DNA from 2 places in the Paenibacillus sp. FSL H7-0735 genome. Region 1 is predicted to be linked to the other one. Evidence: predicted binding sites of a transcription regulator. Region 1 holds the regulator's gene; the other holds the start of a gene.
The links. The regulator LexA, encoded in region 1, represses DNA repair genes until DNA is damaged. The targets are predictions, from matches to a motif close to CGAACATATGTTCG.
Positions count from the first base shown of each region.

Region 2: the regulator LexA is predicted to act here: its motif matches at 5,282-5,295, upstream of recA (recombinase RecA).

Region 1 covers NZ_JBBOZH010000001.1:4,101,113-4,110,092, reverse strand. The annotation lists gene NSS82_RS18660 (MBL fold metallo-hydrolase) at 1-474, shown strand, start outside; gene NSS82_RS18655 (hypothetical protein) at 583-1,161, opposite strand; gene NSS82_RS18650 (hypothetical protein) at 1,381-1,761, opposite strand; gene NSS82_RS18645 (L,D-transpeptidase) at 1,914-2,252, opposite strand; gene lexA (transcriptional repressor LexA) at 2,430-3,056, opposite strand; gene NSS82_RS18635 (LysM peptidoglycan-binding domain-containing protein) at 3,308-3,721, shown strand; gene NSS82_RS18630 (DUF896 domain-containing protein) at 3,831-4,040, shown strand; gene NSS82_RS18625 (hypothetical protein) at 4,090-4,611, shown strand; gene NSS82_RS18620 (HAD family hydrolase) at 4,646-5,431, shown strand; gene NSS82_RS18615 (FixH family protein) at 5,694-6,119, shown strand; gene metH (methionine synthase) at 6,299-8,980, shown strand, end outside.
Region 2 covers NZ_JBBOZH010000001.1:4,410,243-4,419,222, reverse strand. The annotation lists gene NSS82_RS20040 (DUF3243 domain-containing protein) at 1-12, shown strand, start outside; gene NSS82_RS20035 (DUF3388 domain-containing protein) at 190-957, shown strand; gene NSS82_RS20030 (helix-turn-helix domain-containing protein) at 1,051-1,983, shown strand; gene NSS82_RS20025 (hypothetical protein) at 2,063-2,224, shown strand; gene NSS82_RS20020 (YajQ family cyclic di-GMP-binding protein) at 2,435-2,926, shown strand; gene pgsA (CDP-diacylglycerol--glycerol-3-phosphate 3-phosphatidyltransferase) at 3,082-3,669, shown strand; gene NSS82_RS20010 (competence/damage-inducible protein A) at 3,778-5,064, shown strand; gene recA (recombinase RecA) at 5,365-6,429, shown strand; gene NSS82_RS20000 (regulatory protein RecX) at 6,540-7,265, shown strand; gene rny (ribonuclease Y) at 7,582-8,980, shown strand, end outside.

The sequences.
Region 1 (8,980 bases):
ATCTATGTTCATAAAGAGGATGAGGATTGGCTAATTAACGGAATAAAAGGCTTGTCCCTTGCCCAGATTCGAAAGGATATGAGTCGAGACATCACCCTCCCTGTTCCTGAAACCTTTGATCCTAACACCTACATACCTTTTCAAGGGAAACCAACGGCTCTTTTACAAGAGGGGGATGTGCTCGACATAGGTGGGCGCGAAATAGAAATTTACCACACACCAGGTCATTCGCCAGGTCATATCAGCCTATTTGATCATGCCAACGGATATCTGTTTACAGGTGATTTATTGTATGACGTTACGCCAATCTATGCTTTTTACCCTTCGACTAGTCCGGCTGATTTAGTGGCATCCTTAGAGAAGATTACAGAAATTCCAGGGGTTACCCAAGTATACGGCTCTCATAATACGCTGGGTTTAGATCCATCTATTTTGCAAGGGGTCAAAAAGGCAGTTCGTGAGTTGCGTGAGTAAAAGGTAGTGGCACATGGTACGGGTATTCACCAGTTTGATGGGTTCAGTGTGCAATTTTAGTTCTTTCAATGTCGAAAACAAATGAGAGGTATGGCGATAACAACTTAATTATTCAGATACGATTGACCTGAAGAGTGCATGCAATTGTTGTACTTGGGAGTAAGCTTCCTTGTACTGGTTGTCGGATTGTTGAATAGGCAATAAACCCGGCAAGAAGGAAATACAATACACAGGCGTTTCTTTGCTGTTCATATATATTTTAAGCGTGAGTTCTTCTATCACATTAGCTTCTTCATCAGCTTCCTTAAGGACGTTAATATCTGCACTAGTTGCAGTTGTTTTGCTGTTTTGTTGTCTTTTGGAGACTTTTGAAAGGGTAAGTGCGTTAACCACAATCTCGGATCCCATTACATTATCGAAAGAGTATAGCTTTGCTACTGCTTTTTTGTTGTTCTTCGGATTTCTGGTGCCTATTGCTAATTTTTTATTAGGTTCGTTAAGTGCGATCAAGTGAGATTGATTGGGGGGGATGAATGTTTTGGTGAAAATGATGTTAAAGGATGCAGCCGCATTAACTAGCATAGAAATATCAGATGAAGTGGATAGCGTTTTCAATTTTATAATGGCGGCACTTAGAATTAAAACAACTCCTAAAATAGCAAATAAGTACACTAAGATAATCAGCATATAATCACCTCCCAGTTATCTCATTAGACTCAAATTGTTGCTTATTGAAAGATATGCCTGAATGATCCCCACTAGTATCTTTTAAAAGGGAAATTCGTGGAATTATAGGATCGGCTTCGGAATTAGCCCAAAAAAAGCACCCGGAGAAACCTGCCGATTCTGCAAATGGCGCAAAATTGGGGGTTGCTGCAAGGGTGCTTTTTAAGGTAAGTATGTAACCTATAGAAAATTGAAGGCAGTGATATGATCGGTATAAACAATCAGCTGTTTGTATTCGATCGGAGTCCCATAACTAGCATAAGGTCTTACAGTAACGTCATTGAGGACAACAAAGTTATAGCTGAAATTTTTATCAGGGTGTTCTGCTCCCAAATAAGATATGTATTCGTCTACTATTACATCATCCATCAAAGATTTTAAATCAAATACATCCTCTTTGTTGGAGACGGCTGGAGAGACGATTCCCTGAATGCTGCCAAAAGAGGTGAGCAAATTCACTTTTTTTCCACAAGCTTGTTCATCATTTAAAAGTAAACCGGACAGCTTACCCAGTGCATCGACTTTAAAATCGACGAGGGTTCTAATTTTTGAGTTATTCAAAACTAAACACATCCTTTTCAATTTGCAATCCTGTTAACAATATTCGACATATAATCACCAAACTCCTAGTATGCTAATGAAAAAATACTTACTTATGTAATGACCCCCATTCTGTATATGGTGATTTGGGGGTTGTGACGTCCTCAGCGAATTCAATTCCTTATCGTTACTCGTGTTCCTATAGGGACGATAGCTGCGAGTGTTAACACATCCTCGTTGTACATCCGGATACAGCCGTGGGATACCTCTTTCCCAATGGAGGAAGGATCATTCGTTCCATGAATCCCGTAGTGTGGTTTAGACAGTCCCATCCAAAAGGCACCAAAGGGACCGCCTGGATTGGGTTGTTTGTTAATAATCGTGAATTCTCCCACTGGGGATTGGGTTAACATCTTACCAATGCCGACATGGAAACCTCTAATCACAATATCATTGTCCAGAAGATATAACATTCTTTGGGTCAGATCTACAATAATTCGGTAATTTGGCATTATGCACAACACTCCTTTCTGATTAGGATATGAGCAGAACGCCTAAACGGTTATTCATAGAAAATGCCCATTTTAGCGAACGAGAACAAATGTTCGTTAGTGGTTGAGAAAGCAAAATACACAGAAAAAAGGCTGTTCCGCATTTGCGGAACAGCCTTTTATGGTAGGAGTGCATACTTAGTGGATATCTCGAAACAATCCGATGACTCTTCCGAGAATAGTTACGCGATTAAGGCGAAGAGGCTCATAAGCTGGATTCTCCGGCTGAAGCCGTATATGATCACGTTCCTTGTAAAAGGTCTTAACGGTTGCTTCATCTTCTTCAGTCATGGCTACAACGATATCTCCGTTGTCCGCTGTTTGTTGTTGGCGAACAATTACATAATCACCATTCATAATGCCAGCATCCACCATACTATCACCCATAACTGACAGCATAAATACTTTGTTGTCACCTACATAGTGAGTAGGAAGTGGGAAGTAGTCCTCGATATTCTCTGTAGCAGTGATAGGTACCCCGGCGGTAACTTTACCTACGACAGGAATCCGTGAGATGGTCTGGGCGAATTGGTGAACATTCTCTGAATCCTCTTGGCCTAGTAATTCTATTGCACGTGGCTTCGTTGGATCTCGACGAATAAGTCCCTTCTTCTCAAGCCGGTCCAAATGACCGTGAACTGTGGAGCTGGAAGCAAGGCCAACAGCTTCTCCAATTTCCCGGACGGAAGGTGGATAACCCTTGCTGCGGACTTCGCTTCGTATAAATTCCAGGATCGCCAGCTGGCGACTTGAAATCTTTGACATTGGAATCAACCCCATATAGTAATGTTTGGGAAAATTATAACATAGAACTACCGTTCGCACAAACATAAGTTCTAACTATTATAAATATTAATCTGCTAGAGTTAAAAAATGGTAGACAAATGATAATAAAATGAACCACTTGAGTCTCTCGAAAAAAAGAGAACAATTGTTCTGAAATAGTATTGAACAAAACACATGTTCGTGTTATTATGAATTCGAAAGTAAGAACAAGTGTTTGGAGGATGATAATTATGCTAAAATACAGTACATACCGCAGCATCTACGATAAGGCCCCAGTGGTTGAATCTTTAGGACATAATGACGTTGCCCGTAATTCCGCTAAGGTGAAAGAGATAACGGAACGTTTGCTAGGAGGGATGATTTCGTTGTTCCGTCAGGACTTCTTTATTAAGTTAATATTGATTATCGTGCTAGTATTTTCTGGCCTAACAGTAGTGGGAAATGTATTTGCAGGATCGACGACTATAATGAAGGAAGAGAAGCGGATTGTGGTTGAACGTGGAGATACACTATGGAGTATTGCCCTTAAGAATAAACCGGCTGATATGAAGACAGTTGTTTATATAGAAGGAATTAAACGTTCAAGTGGGATTAAGAGTAGTCAAATTAACGCTGGAGACATACTTACTTTACCTATTTATTAATTTTCTGAGAACATAATAGAATGACCAGTAGAGCTTGCAGGGAGTAGACCTTGACAAGCTCTTTTTCTCATGGCAGAGTTAGAATTAATTTATAGGGGGAGGGAAAGTATTGAATATTGATGAGTTGGTCGCGCGAATTAACGAATTGGCACGCAAACAGAAGAGCGTAGGCCTTAATCAAGAGGAAGTGGCGGAACGTGCCAAGCTTCGTGAAATTTACCTGGGGAATATCCGCAATAACTTCCGAGCACAATTAAATACTATTGAAGTAGTAGATAACGATGAGCATGAACAAGGTAACAAGGGGCTTAAACATTAGCTCGCTGTTCCTTTTCATAGATATTTCAGGATGACTAGGGGGAACGCACATGGCCCGTTCTTGGGAAAGAATGGTTCAACGCAACACACAGCAAATCAACAAGCAAAGAAAGAAACAAGGCAAGGATACGATTTATGCCTCTAAATCTCCTACCCAGAATGCCGAAGTCTTTAAAGGTCGCAACATTGCATTTCCGGTAGTGTTAGTGATACTTGGCACTATGTTTTGGGTAGTTGGTTCTATTGATCAGGCCAAAGGAAATGGCATGCTGGCTAATTGGTTGGGAGTAGTACTGTACTATTTGCTGGCAGCGCTATTGTTCTTCCGTCGTCCGTACTTGAAGGTGGAAAAAGCAAGACTGTCTACTATTAAATTCAATCGCGAACGCGGGCTTCCAGCTGCAGATATTGAGAAAATCACCCTTTCGCGTGGAGCTGTAGTCATTAAGCACAAAGGGAAACGTACGAAATGGATTTTCACAAGACTTATGAATCGCTATGATACTAATGCGATGAGTACACGATTAGAAGCATTTGCTAAAGCTCACAACATTGAAGTAGTTCACGAATAGAACTAGACCAGTTAAAGGGAGAGGGAGACCTGTAATGCCAATTTCTGCTGTACTATTTGACCTTGATGATACATTGCTGTGGGATGATCGGAGCGTCGAAGAAGCATTTCGTTCTGCTTGTGAAGCCGCCGGGGATACGATTGATCCACAAGAACTAGAAGTTGCAGTTCGTAAGGAAGCAAGTAGCTTGTATGAATCTTATGAGACGTTCCCATTTACAAAGATGATCGGAATTAATCCATATGAAGCACTCTGGGCTAACTTTACGGCAGGTGAACAGCCAGAATTCCGTCAATTGGAGCAGCTTGCACCGGTTTATCGTAAAGAGTCTTGGCGTCGCGGACTTGCAGCCTTAGGGGTGGAAGACGAAGCACTAGCTGAGACCTTGGCAACTAAATTCGCAGCAGAGCGCAGAAAACGTCCATACATCTATGAAGAAACAATGCATGTACTGGAGCAGTTACGGGGTCAAGTGAAGCTTTTGCTACTTACGAACGGTTGTCCTGCACTGCAACAAGAAAAACTAGATGGTGTGCCAGAGTTAATTCCTTTCTTTGATCATATTGTGATTTCCGGAAGCTTTGGTAAAGGCAAACCGGATAAGGAAATTTTCCTGCATGCTTTAGAGCTTCTTGATGTAACTCCTGAGCAAGCGGTTATGGTCGGCGATAAGCTTACAACGGATATCCGTGGGGGGCTGGCAGCAGGGTTGACCACGGTCTGGATTAATAGAAAAGGTAGAGCACCTAGTCTTGATATTCATCCGGATCATGAAATCAATCACCTTGAGGAGCTTCTTCCACTAGTTCAATCCTTGTAAGATATACAGAGCTATTAGCTCCAACATAAAGACTTTATAAAAGCAGCGAGTTTCTGAGATCCTAAGAAACTCGCTGCTTTTCTGTACATACATACTAACATAAGGATTTCATTAGATTTTTAAGTAAATGATTTAAGTCACAAGTCTGATGCGGAATTGATGCAAAATACTGAAAAACCAATAATAATGTGTATAATAGATGGAGATGTATAACATGAATTGGTAGATTTTTATTATTCGATAATGATTGGGAGGGCTCCAAATGATGAGATCGAAGAAATTAGTCGCTGTATTATTAGGTGCAACACTTCTAGTACTAGGTGGATGTTCTTCAAATGGAACCAAGCATTCAGAAATACATAACATGAATATGAACATGTCTATGGAACCTATCAAAGTCGAACTACAATGGAGTCCTGAAGAAGTTGTCGTAAATCAAAAGGTAACCTTTGAAGCTGTGGTGACCCAAGATAACGAGGCAGTAGATGATGCAAAAGAGGTTCTGTTCGAAATTGTGAATAAAAATGATGAGGGACAGAAAATAGAGCTTAAGGGAAAGCTAATAGGTAAAGGAGTCTATCAAGCAGAAGGGACCCTTGAAAAGGAAGGACAATATAATGTCACTTCACATGTGACAGCCCGGACACAGCACTCTATGCCTAGCAAAGAGCTGTCTGTGAAACCATGATTCAAAGGTTCACAACGGTTGCTGAGCAATAACAGATAAAGCAGAGTGGAAAGGAAGGCTTTTCGAAATTCCTTTATTCTGCTAAACTTACTCTAATGTTTTACTGGGGGGACTATTAGTTGGCTAAATATACACTTGAGGAAAGCTTACAACAAAGGATTTTGATCCTTGATGGCGCAATGGGCACAATGATCCAACAGGTGCCTCTTACTGGAGAAGATTTTGGTGGCGATGAGCTGGATGGCTGTAATGAAATGCTGGTATTAACACGTCCAGAAGTCATTCAGACGATTCATGAGCAGTATCTCGAAGCAGGGGCTGATCTCATTGAGACTAACACATTTGGTGCAACCTCTGTTGTACTAGCTGAATATGATATTCCTCAGCGCGCACGTGAGATCAATCTAGCGGCAGCAGAGTTGGCTCGCAGAGCAGTAGACAAATATGACACACCTGACCGTCCGCGATACGTCGTGGGGGCTATGGGTCCAACAACAAAAACGCTCTCAGTAACTGGAGGCGTTACTTTCCAAGAGCTAGTTGATAGCTATGAGGAACAAGCAGTGGCATTGATCGACGGTAAAGTAGATGTTTTGCTGCTGGAGACCTCTCAAGATACACTTAACGTTAAAGCTGGAAGTATTGGTATTCGTAATGCTTTTGAAAAGACTGGCATCACATTACCGGTTATGATTTCAGGAACAATTGAACCAATGGGTACTACACTGGCGGGTCAGAATATTGAAGCATTTTATATCTCATTAGAACATCTGAAGCCTATCTCTATGGGCCTCAACTGTGCGACTGGTCCAGAGTTCATGCGGGATCATATTCGTTCGCTTTCGGAGATCTCCTCGGCAGCCGTGAGCTGTTATCCAAACGCAGGATTGCCGGATGAGAATGGACATTATCATGAATCTCCAGATTCTTTAGCTCGCAAGATTGCAGCCTTTGCTGAAAAAGGCTGGCTGAATATTGCGGGGGGCTGCTGTGGAACGACACCAGAGCATATCCGTGCGATGAAGGAAGCACTTTCCGAATATCCTCCACGCCCGCTGGCAGGTAATCATCCACCTGCACTTTCAGGTATTGAGCCTATCTATATTGAGAACGACAACCGTCCTTACATGGTTGGTGAACGTACGAATGTACTTGGCTCTCGTAAATTCAAACGTCTTATCGTCGAAGGTAAATATGAGGAAGCCTCAGAAATTGCCCGAGCTCAGGTAAAGAGTGGGGCACAGGTTATTGACGTGTGTGTACAAGACCCTGACCGCGATGAGATTGAAGATATTAAGCTTTTCTTAGAACTGGTTGTAAAAAAGGTTAAAGTACCTCTGATGATCGATACTACCGATCCTAAGGTTATTGATTTAGCTTTGCAGTACTGCCAAGGTAAGGCGATAATTAACTCTATTAACCTTGAAGATGGTGAAGAGAAATTCGAGCTGGTGACGCCGATCATTCATAAATATGGCGCAGCTATTGTTGTGGGTACCATCGATGAGACGGGACAAGCAATTAAGGCGACAGATAAACTGGAAGTGGCTAAACGCTCCTATGACTTGCTAGTGAACAAGTATGGTTTAGCAGGAGAAGATCTTATTTTTGACACGCTGGTGTTCCCTGTAGGAACCGGAGATGAACAATATATCGGTTCAGCAAAAGAAACGATTGACGGCATTCGTTTGATCAAGGAAGCACTTCCAGGTGTTCATACGATCTTGGGCATCAGCAACGTCTCCTTTGGATTGCCGGAAGCGGGACGTGAAGTGTTGAACTCAGTATTCCTTTATGAATGTACAAAAGCTGGATTAGATTATGCGATCGTAAATACAGAGAAAGTGGAGCGGTATGCTTCCATTCCTGCCGAAGAACGTCATCTTGCTGAGGAACTGATTTATAATACGAATGATGAGACGCTTTCTGCTTTTGTAGCTGCTTTCCGTGGTAAAAAAGTAGAGAAAAAAGAGAAGATTTCCAACCTGTCACTTGAAGAACGTTTAGCCTCCTATGTGGTTGAAGGTACGAAGGAAGGACTCATTCCTGATCTAAATGAAGCATTGACTAAATCTGGTCCGCTGGAGATCATCAATGGACCGCTGATGGCAGGGATGTCGGAAGTCGGCCGGTTATTTAATAATAATGAATTGATTGTTGCTGAAGTGCTGCAAAGCGCTGAAGTGATGAAGGCTTCTGTGAATCACCTAGAGCAGTTTATGCAGAAGGATGAGACAGCGGTTAAAGGAAAAATTATGCTGGCGACCGTAAAAGGGGACGTGCATGATATTGGTAAGAATCTAGTGGAGATCATCCTCTCCAACAATGGTTATCAGATCATTAATTTGGGTATAAAAGTACCACCAGAGACCATTATCGAAGCCTTCCGTCGAGAAAAAGCTGATGCGATAGGATTGTCCGGGCTGCTTGTAAAATCTGCTCAGCAGATGGTGCTCACCGCTCAGGATTTACGTACAGCTGGGATCGATGTTCCGATTATGGTTGGCGGCGCAGCTTTGACCCGTAAATTTACGAAGACCCGTATTCGTCCAGAATATGACGGCCTAGTATTGTATGCTAAGGACGCTATGGACGGGCTGGATATTGCCAATCGGCTTATGAACCCTGAAGAACGGGAGAAGATTGCCGAGGAAATTCGTGTGGAGGCAGAAGCAGCGGTTGCCGTTGCGCCTAAGCAAGAACTGCCGAAACTAACCAGAGCAGTGCGTTCCAAAATATCTCCAGATGCACCTGTTTTTGTTCCACCGGATTTAGAACGCCACGTACTGCGTAACTATCCATTGGGGCATATTATCCCCTATGTGAATATGCAAATGCTGCTGGGTCATCATTTGGGGTTA
Region 2 (8,980 bases), 310 kb from region 1:
GACAACGCCTAAGCTTGCGGAAAAGCTCCCCCTGTGGGAGCTTTTCTGCAATTATTACAGGACTGACCTTGCCTTTCATTTTTATTTTATATATCATTAACATGACCCGTGTAAAAGACCGCTTTGCCGGGGCAGCTTTTTTTGCTGTATTGGCAAAGGGTAGGGAAAAGGAATCTATGAGGTGTACAAGTGGAATATAAACAGTGGTATATGGAATACAAGATTCACAAGAACAGACCCGGTCTGCTTGGTGATATCGCTTCAATGTTAGGGATGCTGGAAGTTAACATTCTGACGATTAATGGAGTTGAAGGAAAAACTCGCGGAATGTTGCTGGAGACCAATGATGATGAGAAAATTATGCTGATGGGCGAAATGCTCAAAAAAGTTGATAATATTACAGTTTCAGCTCTGCGGTCTCCTAGGCTCGTGGACAAGCTGGCTGTGCGCCATGGGCGATATATTGAACGGGATTCAGATGATCGGAAGACGTTTCGTTTCACCCGCGATGAGTTAGGTCTATTGGTTGATTTTCTCGGTGAGCTGTTTAAAAAAGATGGGAATCAGGTTATAGGACTGCGTGGTATGCCCCGTGTAGGAAAGACGGAATCCATTATAGCTGGCAGTGTCTGTGCTATGAAACGCTGGACATTTGTCTCGTCCACACTGTTGCGGCAGACGGTGCGGAGTCAATTGGCTGAAGATGAGATGAACCCACATAATGTATTTATTATTGATGGTATAGTTAGTACGATCCGCTCTAATGAGAAACATTATAATTTATTACAAAATGTTATGAGCATGCCAAGCACAAAGGTTATAGAGCATCCAGATATTTTCGTACGCGAATCTGAGTACAGTTATGATGACTTTGATATTATTATTGAGCTGCGGAATAATCCAACTGAAGAAATCTTGTACGAGTCGTTTACGACGAGCTACAGTGATGATTTATAGAACACAAACAATGAAGAATACACTTCCGAGCATGTTTATTTATAAAGCTGGTTAAGGAAGTTTACATTCATAGAACTTACAGGAGGTGATGGTATGTCGGAACTGGGCCGGCAATTGAAAGAGGCACGTCTGCAAAAAGGGATGAGTCTTGACGATGTCCAGGAAGTAACAAAAATTCGCAAAAAGTATTTGGAAGCCATCGAGTCTGGAGACTACAAGGTGCTTCCAGGAAGTTTTTATGTGAGGGCGTTTATCAAAACGTATGCAGAAGCAGTAGGCATGAGTCCTGACGAACTGCTCGAGGAGCATGGGAACGTACCTGCACCACCCGCAGACACGACCATGGAGACGGTGATTCAAAAGCGCAGCCGTAGACCCGAAACCGAACGGAATGCAAAATGGCTGCCAACGGTGCTAATGTGGACATTCCCTATATTGATTATTGTAGTGATTTACATTTATGCTTCTAGTTTAAACAAAGCAGACCCTGATCAAGTTGATCAAACAAATATCACCAATAATGTGCAGGATCCTAATACAGCACAAACTTCTCCACCCGCATCAGGAGGCGGTGTTGTAGCGCCTACTTCCTCGGCAGGTGCTGAAGCAACTACAGAGCCAACTACGGAGCCTACGCCAACACCGACGCCAACGCCGACTCCTCAATCTATCACGGTTACACCAGATGGGAAGTCAGGCAAAACAACGAAATTTAAGGTCACAGCTCCTGCCGGAAGCGAAGTTAAGGTTGAGATTGTTGCATCCGGAGTAAGCTGGCTTGAAGTTTACAAAGGCGAGAACTCTAAAGGTGAAAAACTCTCCTTCGGAAATACAGCTGCAGGAGAAACTATGAGCTTCGTTCTTGGTAGTGAGGGCATGTATATTAAGTCTGGGTATTCCCCAGCAACTGAGATTACCGTAAATGGTCAAGTAATCACGGATGAGAAGACTTCTTCACGTCTCCTGCTTAATCTTGACGACGGTTCTGGAAGTGAAGGTACCCAAAGTGAAGGGACAGGCGAATAACAAATAGGATGTATAGACTTTGGCTTTAGAGAGAACATAAGACTGTTTTCAGTTTTAGCCAAAGTGAGGTGTACATCTTATGACAGTTAGCTGGATTGTAGCTGGCCTTGGGGTTGTTGTCAGTCTCATCGGATACTATTTGACACCAGGTGCTTGGGGATACGGAATTCTCGGATTCGGTATTGCACATATTGTGCTAGGAATTCTGGATATGTTTCGTAATCCGGTCCGAAGCAGATAGAAGCTGTAGAAATGAACGTCTCCAACGGCGTACTTCCGGTGGAGACGTGTTTCTACCCTTTGAACCAAACTCACTCGAAGGAAAAGCTCCACTTAGTGGGGCTGTTTTCTATGTCGGGTGAGCTACATAATGATTTATCCAAAATTAGACTTAATAGTACCATTCTCTTATAATAGTAGCAGACTAATTGTATAAAGGACGTGGAGTTTAATGAGTTCAGAATGTTCATTTGATATTGTATCCAAAATGGATATGCAGGAGTTAACGAATGCTATTCACCAAACAGAGAAAGAGATCGACAACCGCTTTGATTTTAAGAACAGCAAAAGCAGTCTGAAGATGGAGAAAGACGCACTTATAATCGCCTCTGAAGACGAATATAAGCTAAACGCTGTTATTGATATTTTACAATCAAAGATGGTGAAAAGAGGCATTACCCTAAAGAATCTGGACTTCGGTAAAGTAGAACCGGCTTCCCTGGGATCTGTACGTCAACGTTTAGGGCTTAAGCAAGGCATTGATCAGGAGAATGCGAAAAAGATTAATATTCTGATCCGTGATTCAAAATTAAAGGTGAAGAGCCAGATCCAAGGGGATCAAATTCGTGTAACCGGCAAGAGCCGCGATGATTTGCAGCAGATTATTCAGATTTTGCGTAAAGCTGATTTGCCGCTGGATCTACAATTCATGAACATGAAATAGAATTTTGTGCCCCGCAGTGCTTATTAGCGCTAACAACGCGGGGTGCTTTCTGTTTTTTTGACACCTATTTATTGCTATAATATACTTGCTTAAGTAGAAATGGATTAGCCTGTTTTAGGCAATTTGTATGAACGATTTAGGGGAGGAAAACTTCAGTGAATTTGCCCAACCGCATCACGCTAGCTCGTATTTGCCTGATCCCGATTATGATGTTTTTTTTACTGGTGGATTTCAGTTTTTATCCAGAACCGATACATTGGGGCTCGTTTCAGCTATCTGTTAATCATTTGGTAGCAGCTGTAATCTTTTTGCTTGCGGCCAGCACGGATGGAATAGACGGCTACATTGCTAGGAAATATAATATGGTCACCAATCTCGGTAAACTCCTTGATCCACTTGCGGACAAACTGCTGGTATCTGCAGTTCTGATTTCACTTGTGGAACTGGGCAGATGCGATTCATGGATTGCTATTGTAATCATCAGTCGTGAGTTTGCAGTCACCGGACTTCGCCAGATTGCATTGCTAGAGGGAAAAGTGGTTGCCGCCAGCAAATGGGGCAAGATAAAGACGGTTGTACAAATTGTTGCGATTTCACTGCTGTTGTTGAATAATTTCCCATTTCAATTTGTCAGTATTCCTGTAGACGATATTGCTATTTGGGCCGCAGCGCTGATCACTATTTATTCTGGAATTGATTATTTTGTGAAGAATAAGGATCTGCTACAGCTGCATAATGCGTAAGCATGTAAGCTGGACATACAAGGAAGGGTAATAGGTGAAGCACCTATTACCTTTTTTGAAATCTAAAAGCAGTGTACCTACATTATAACTAGGAGGCGAAAGCCAGGTATGAAAGCGGAGATTATTGCAGTAGGGACAGAGCTTTTGCTCGGTCAAATCGTGAATAGTAATGCCCAGTTTTTGTCTATAGAGCTAGCTGCCATCGGGATCGATGTATACTTTCAAACTGTTGTCGGTGATAACAGCAGCCGCCTGCAGCAAGCCATCGAGATCGCTCAGAGTCGGGCCGACGTTATTATCTTTACAGGCGGAATTGGCCCCACTGAGGATGATCTGACTAAAGACGCACTGGCTGCATCGCTAGGTAGAACGCTCCACATTGATCGTTTGGCGATGGATCATGTACAACGTTTCTTTGATGATCGTAAGATCGTTATGACCGAAAATAACCGCAAACAGGCACTTATAATTGAAGGAACTACACCGTTGCCGAATGAAATCGGTCTTGCGGTTGGGATTGCTTTTGAGCATGAGAAGAAATATTATATTGTGCTTCCAGGTCCACCTCGTGAGATGAAACCGATGTTCGTAGATAAAGCAGTACCGTGGCTACAGCAGCACGCCTTGACGAACGAAACACCGCTTTATTCAAAAATGCTCAAATTTGCCGGCATCGGAGAATCACTGCTGGAGGACAAGCTCATTGAGCTGATTCGCAGTCAGACTGATCCAACGATTGCTCCGTATGCCAAAGAGGGAGAGGTAACTGTTCGTATTTCGACAAAGGCCCCTTCTGAGCATGAAGCTACAAAAAAGCTGGAGATACTGGAACAACAAATCAAGGAGATTTTGCCGGAACATTTGTATGCGAACATTGATGTGCCGCTAGAGCAATTGATAGTGGATTGGATGGCGGATGCCGGCCTGACCTTAAGTGCGGCAGAGAGCTGCACCGGAGGTTTGCTGATGGAGAGTATAACAAATATTCCAGGCAGTGCTTCGATGTTTGCCGGCGGAATCGTCTGCTATTCAAATGACTTAAAGAAAAAGCTGCTGAATGTGCCAAGTGCTTATTTGGAGGGACCCAATGCCCCTGGAGCCGTAAGCCGAGAAGTTGCCGAGGTGTTGGCTGACCAAGTGAGAATGATTGCAGACAGCGATTTCGGCTTATCTGTTACAGGTGTAGCTGGACCGGGTTATTCTGAACGAAAGCCTGTTGGACTTGTATTTATCGGCTTGGCTGAACGGGGACGTAAGACAGAGGTTTATGAGCTTAATCTTAAAGGTACGCGGGAAAATATCCGCTTACGAACAGTTAAGGCTTTGCTGTATCGTCTCTGGCGGAGACTTGAGGAACGCAAGGTGGAGACACCTCTTGAGGGTTCAGACTTGTAATGGGAGATTAGCCCAGTTATAATAAACACATACGGAAGAACCGTGGCACTGAGATTTCTTTGCTGCGGTTTTTTGTATATTTGCAGAGATTTTGATCACGATGCTTTCTCATGATCATAAGTCGTTGATGTCCGGTGAAGTGGAGAATTTAATTAACTTCTATCTCCGGAGGGAGGCTTACAATAAAAGGGATAAATAACGCCCAAGACAAAAAAAACGAATGTATGTTCGAAAAAAAGCTTGGCAAGACCTTAAAAACACGTTATTATATTACTATAAACAGTGAAGGAAGTGGTCTGATTGTCAGATCGTCGTGCAGCGCTTGATATGGCGCTTCGTCAAATAGAAAAACAATTTGGTAAAGGTTCGGTAATGAAACTGGGAGAATCCACGCATATGCAAGTGGAAGTTGTACCTAGCGGATCTTTGGCACTTGATATTGCGTTAGGTATAGGCGGACTTCCAAAGGGACGTATTATTGAAGTATATGGACCGGAATCTTCAGGTAAAACAACAGTTGCTCTTCATGCTATTGCAGAAGTGCAAAGACAAGGCGGACAAGCTGCTTTTATCGATGCCGAGCATGCGCTTGATCCGAAATATGCACGTAACTTGGGCGTAAATATCGATGAATTGCTGCTTTCTCAGCCAGATACGGGTGAACAAGCGCTGGAAATCGCCGAAGCACTTGTTCGTAGTGGAGCCGTTGACATTATTGTCGTTGACTCCGTTGCTGCTTTGGTACCTAAGGCTGAAATTGAAGGCGATATGGGTGATTCCCACGTCGGACTGCAAGCTCGCTTGATGTCTCAAGCACTTCGTAAGCTTTCTGGTGCCATTAGCAAATCGAATACGATTGCTATCTTTATCAACCAGCTTCGTGAGAAGATCGGTGTTATGTTCGGTAACCCTGAGACAACTCCGGGTGGTCGTGCATTGAAATTCTACTCCTCTGTACGTTTAGATGTACGTCGCGTAGAGAGCATCAAGATGGGGAACGATGTGGTTGGTAACCGTACTAAGATCAAGATTGTGAAGAATAAAGTAGCCCCTCCATTTAAACAGGCTGATGTTGATATCATGTATGGTGAAGGGATTTCCAAAGAGGGAAGTCTTGTAGATATCGGTACTGAAATGGATATCGTGAATAAGAGTGGTGCATGGTATTCCTACGAAGGCGAGCGTCTCGGCCAAGGTCGTGAGAATGCTAAGCAGTTTTTGAAGGAACATCAGGATATTGCCCTTATTATTGAGAATAAGATCCGTGAAGCAAGTAATTTATCCACTATTGTTGCTGCGCCGAATAATGATGAGATTGTTGCAGAGCAAGAGGAAGAAGAAAAATTGCTCCTCGAAATCGAATAGTATATTAAACAATAGGACGCCCTGTGATTGATTGTTGCAGGGTGTCTTTTCTTAACAAGTATTGAAAGTAAGACGATAACTGATCTATTGCTATGAGGTGACAAACAACTATGGTAATACAACTGGATTTTGAAGCAGAAGAACAAGATGAGCAGGTGTTATCTGATTTTCCTGAAGGAGAACTCTTAGAGATCACTAAAGTAGAACGTCAAAAGAAATCTGACCACCGTTATATCATACATTTCGGAGCATATAACATGACTGTGCACGAGGACGTCATGATTAAATATCGAATGATTACTGGTAATTCTTTTATGAAGGCTGATTTGGAAGAAATTGTTGTAGCTGATGAGCGTCAACGAGCTTATGTGGAAGGCCTCCGTTATCTTGAACGTAAACCACGCACCGCTATGGAAATGACTCGCCGTTTACGCCAGAAGGAAATAGGAGAGACTATTATTGCGGAAGTGGTGCAGCGGCTACATCAGGAAAGATTTCTTGATGACCCTTTATATGCTAAGCAATGGGCGGAGCAACGAATAGCGAACCAGCGGAAAGGGAAGATGTGGATTCGACAAGAGCTACGTGAGAAGGGGATTGACAAAACCCTTATATCGGAAGCTTTGGAGAATATTACTCCTGAACAAGAGCTGGAGAGTGCACTCGAAACAGGGCGCAAGAAATGGAATCTCATCCGTGGAGACGCTTCAGATAAGCGAAGAAAGACTGGAGCCTTCCTTATGCGCCGTGGATTCTCGGGCGATATGGTTCGCCAAGTGATCAATACTTTACTTGCGGAAGACAATTATGAAGGTGAAGATGAGGAGTTTTACTAGAATCACTGATTCTCTTGACATTAATGCGTATATCGACTCTCTTGACAATGTCTTTTTATAAATAATAAAATATAACATGAATCGGCATAAAATTAGAATCCTTTTTCCTTCCCAAAAAGGAGACTGTTTTAAACGGTTCACGTACAACTCATATGAAATGTAATCGCCGGATAAGGCGGGCAGTGTGCATGTGCAGCATGTGCAGTATGGCAATCGGTTGTTTACCGGTTTTTTGTATGGTGATGAACGGATAGTTAAACAACTGCACAATTCCCAGGGATATACCTTGGAGAGGAACCAACGAGGAGGTGAACAGATGCTGGAATCATGGATCTGGGTCATTATCGTTCTCGTTGTAGCTGCAATATTCTTTGGGTTCGGTTATTTTATTCGTAAATCCCTTGCAGAAGCTAAAATCCAAAGCGCAGAAAGAGAAGCCGTTGTCATCGTTGAGAATGCGAAGAAGGACGCTGAGGCGCTGAAGAAAGAAACAGTATTGGAAGCTAAGGACGAAGTCCATAGAATCCGTACTGAAGCTGAGAAAGAAACTCGTGAACGTCGGAATGAAATCCAACGCCAAGAGAGACGTTTGCTGCAAAAGGAAGAATCTCTGGATAAAAAAATGGAATCGCTTGAAAGAAAAGAAGAACAAGTAGCTAACAAAGAGAAACGAATTGATGAAACCCAACAGCAAATTGATGTTATTTACAAAAACCAAGTCACTGAATTGGAACGTATCTCCAATTTAAGCATCGAAGATGCAAGAAGTATCATTCTTAGCAATGTTGAGCAAGAAGTTCGCCATGAAACGGCACAAATGATCAAAGAAATTGAACAGCAGGCGAAAGAAGAAGCGGATAAGAAATCCCGTGAAATCATTACACTCGCTATCCAACGCTGTGCAGCTGATCACGTGGCGGAAACAACGGTTTCAGTTGTTACGTTGCCGAATGAAGAGATGAAGGGTCGGATTATCGGTCGTGAAGGCCGTAATATTCGTGCGTTGGAAACTCTTACAGGTATCGACCTCATTATTGATGATACGCCGGAAGCAGTTATTTTGTCGGGATTTGATCCAATTCGCCGTGAAGTGGCCCGTACGGCACTTGAGAAATTGGTGGCTGATGGACGTATTCACCCCGCTCGTATTGAAGAGATGGTGGAGAAATCCCGCAAAGAAGTGGACGAACGGATTCGGGAATATGGTGAGCAAGCTACTTTCGAAGTGGGCGTTCACGGTTTGCATCCAGATTTGATCAAGATTCTGGGGCGTCTGAAATTCCGTACAAGCTATGGTCAAAATGTATTGAAGCACTCCATGGAGGTTGCTTATTTAACAGGACTGATGGCCGGTGAGCTTGGGGAAGACATCGTGCTTGCAAAACGTGCAGGATTACTTCATGATATCGGCAAAGCGCTGGATCATGAAGTGGAAGGTTCGCACGTTGAGATCGGCGTTGAACTAGCGAAGAAATATAAGGAACATCCGGTTGTTATCAACAGTATCGCATCTCATCATGGAGACTGCGAAGCTACCTCGGTTATTGCTATGTTGGTTGGCGCCGCTGACGCATTGTCGGCTGCTAGACCTGGTGCTCGCCGTGAAACACTGGAAACGTATATTAAACGTCTAGAGAAACTGGAAGAAATCTCAGAGTCATTCGAAGGCGTTGAGAAATCATTTGCTATTCAAGCGGGCCGTGAAGTGCGCGTGA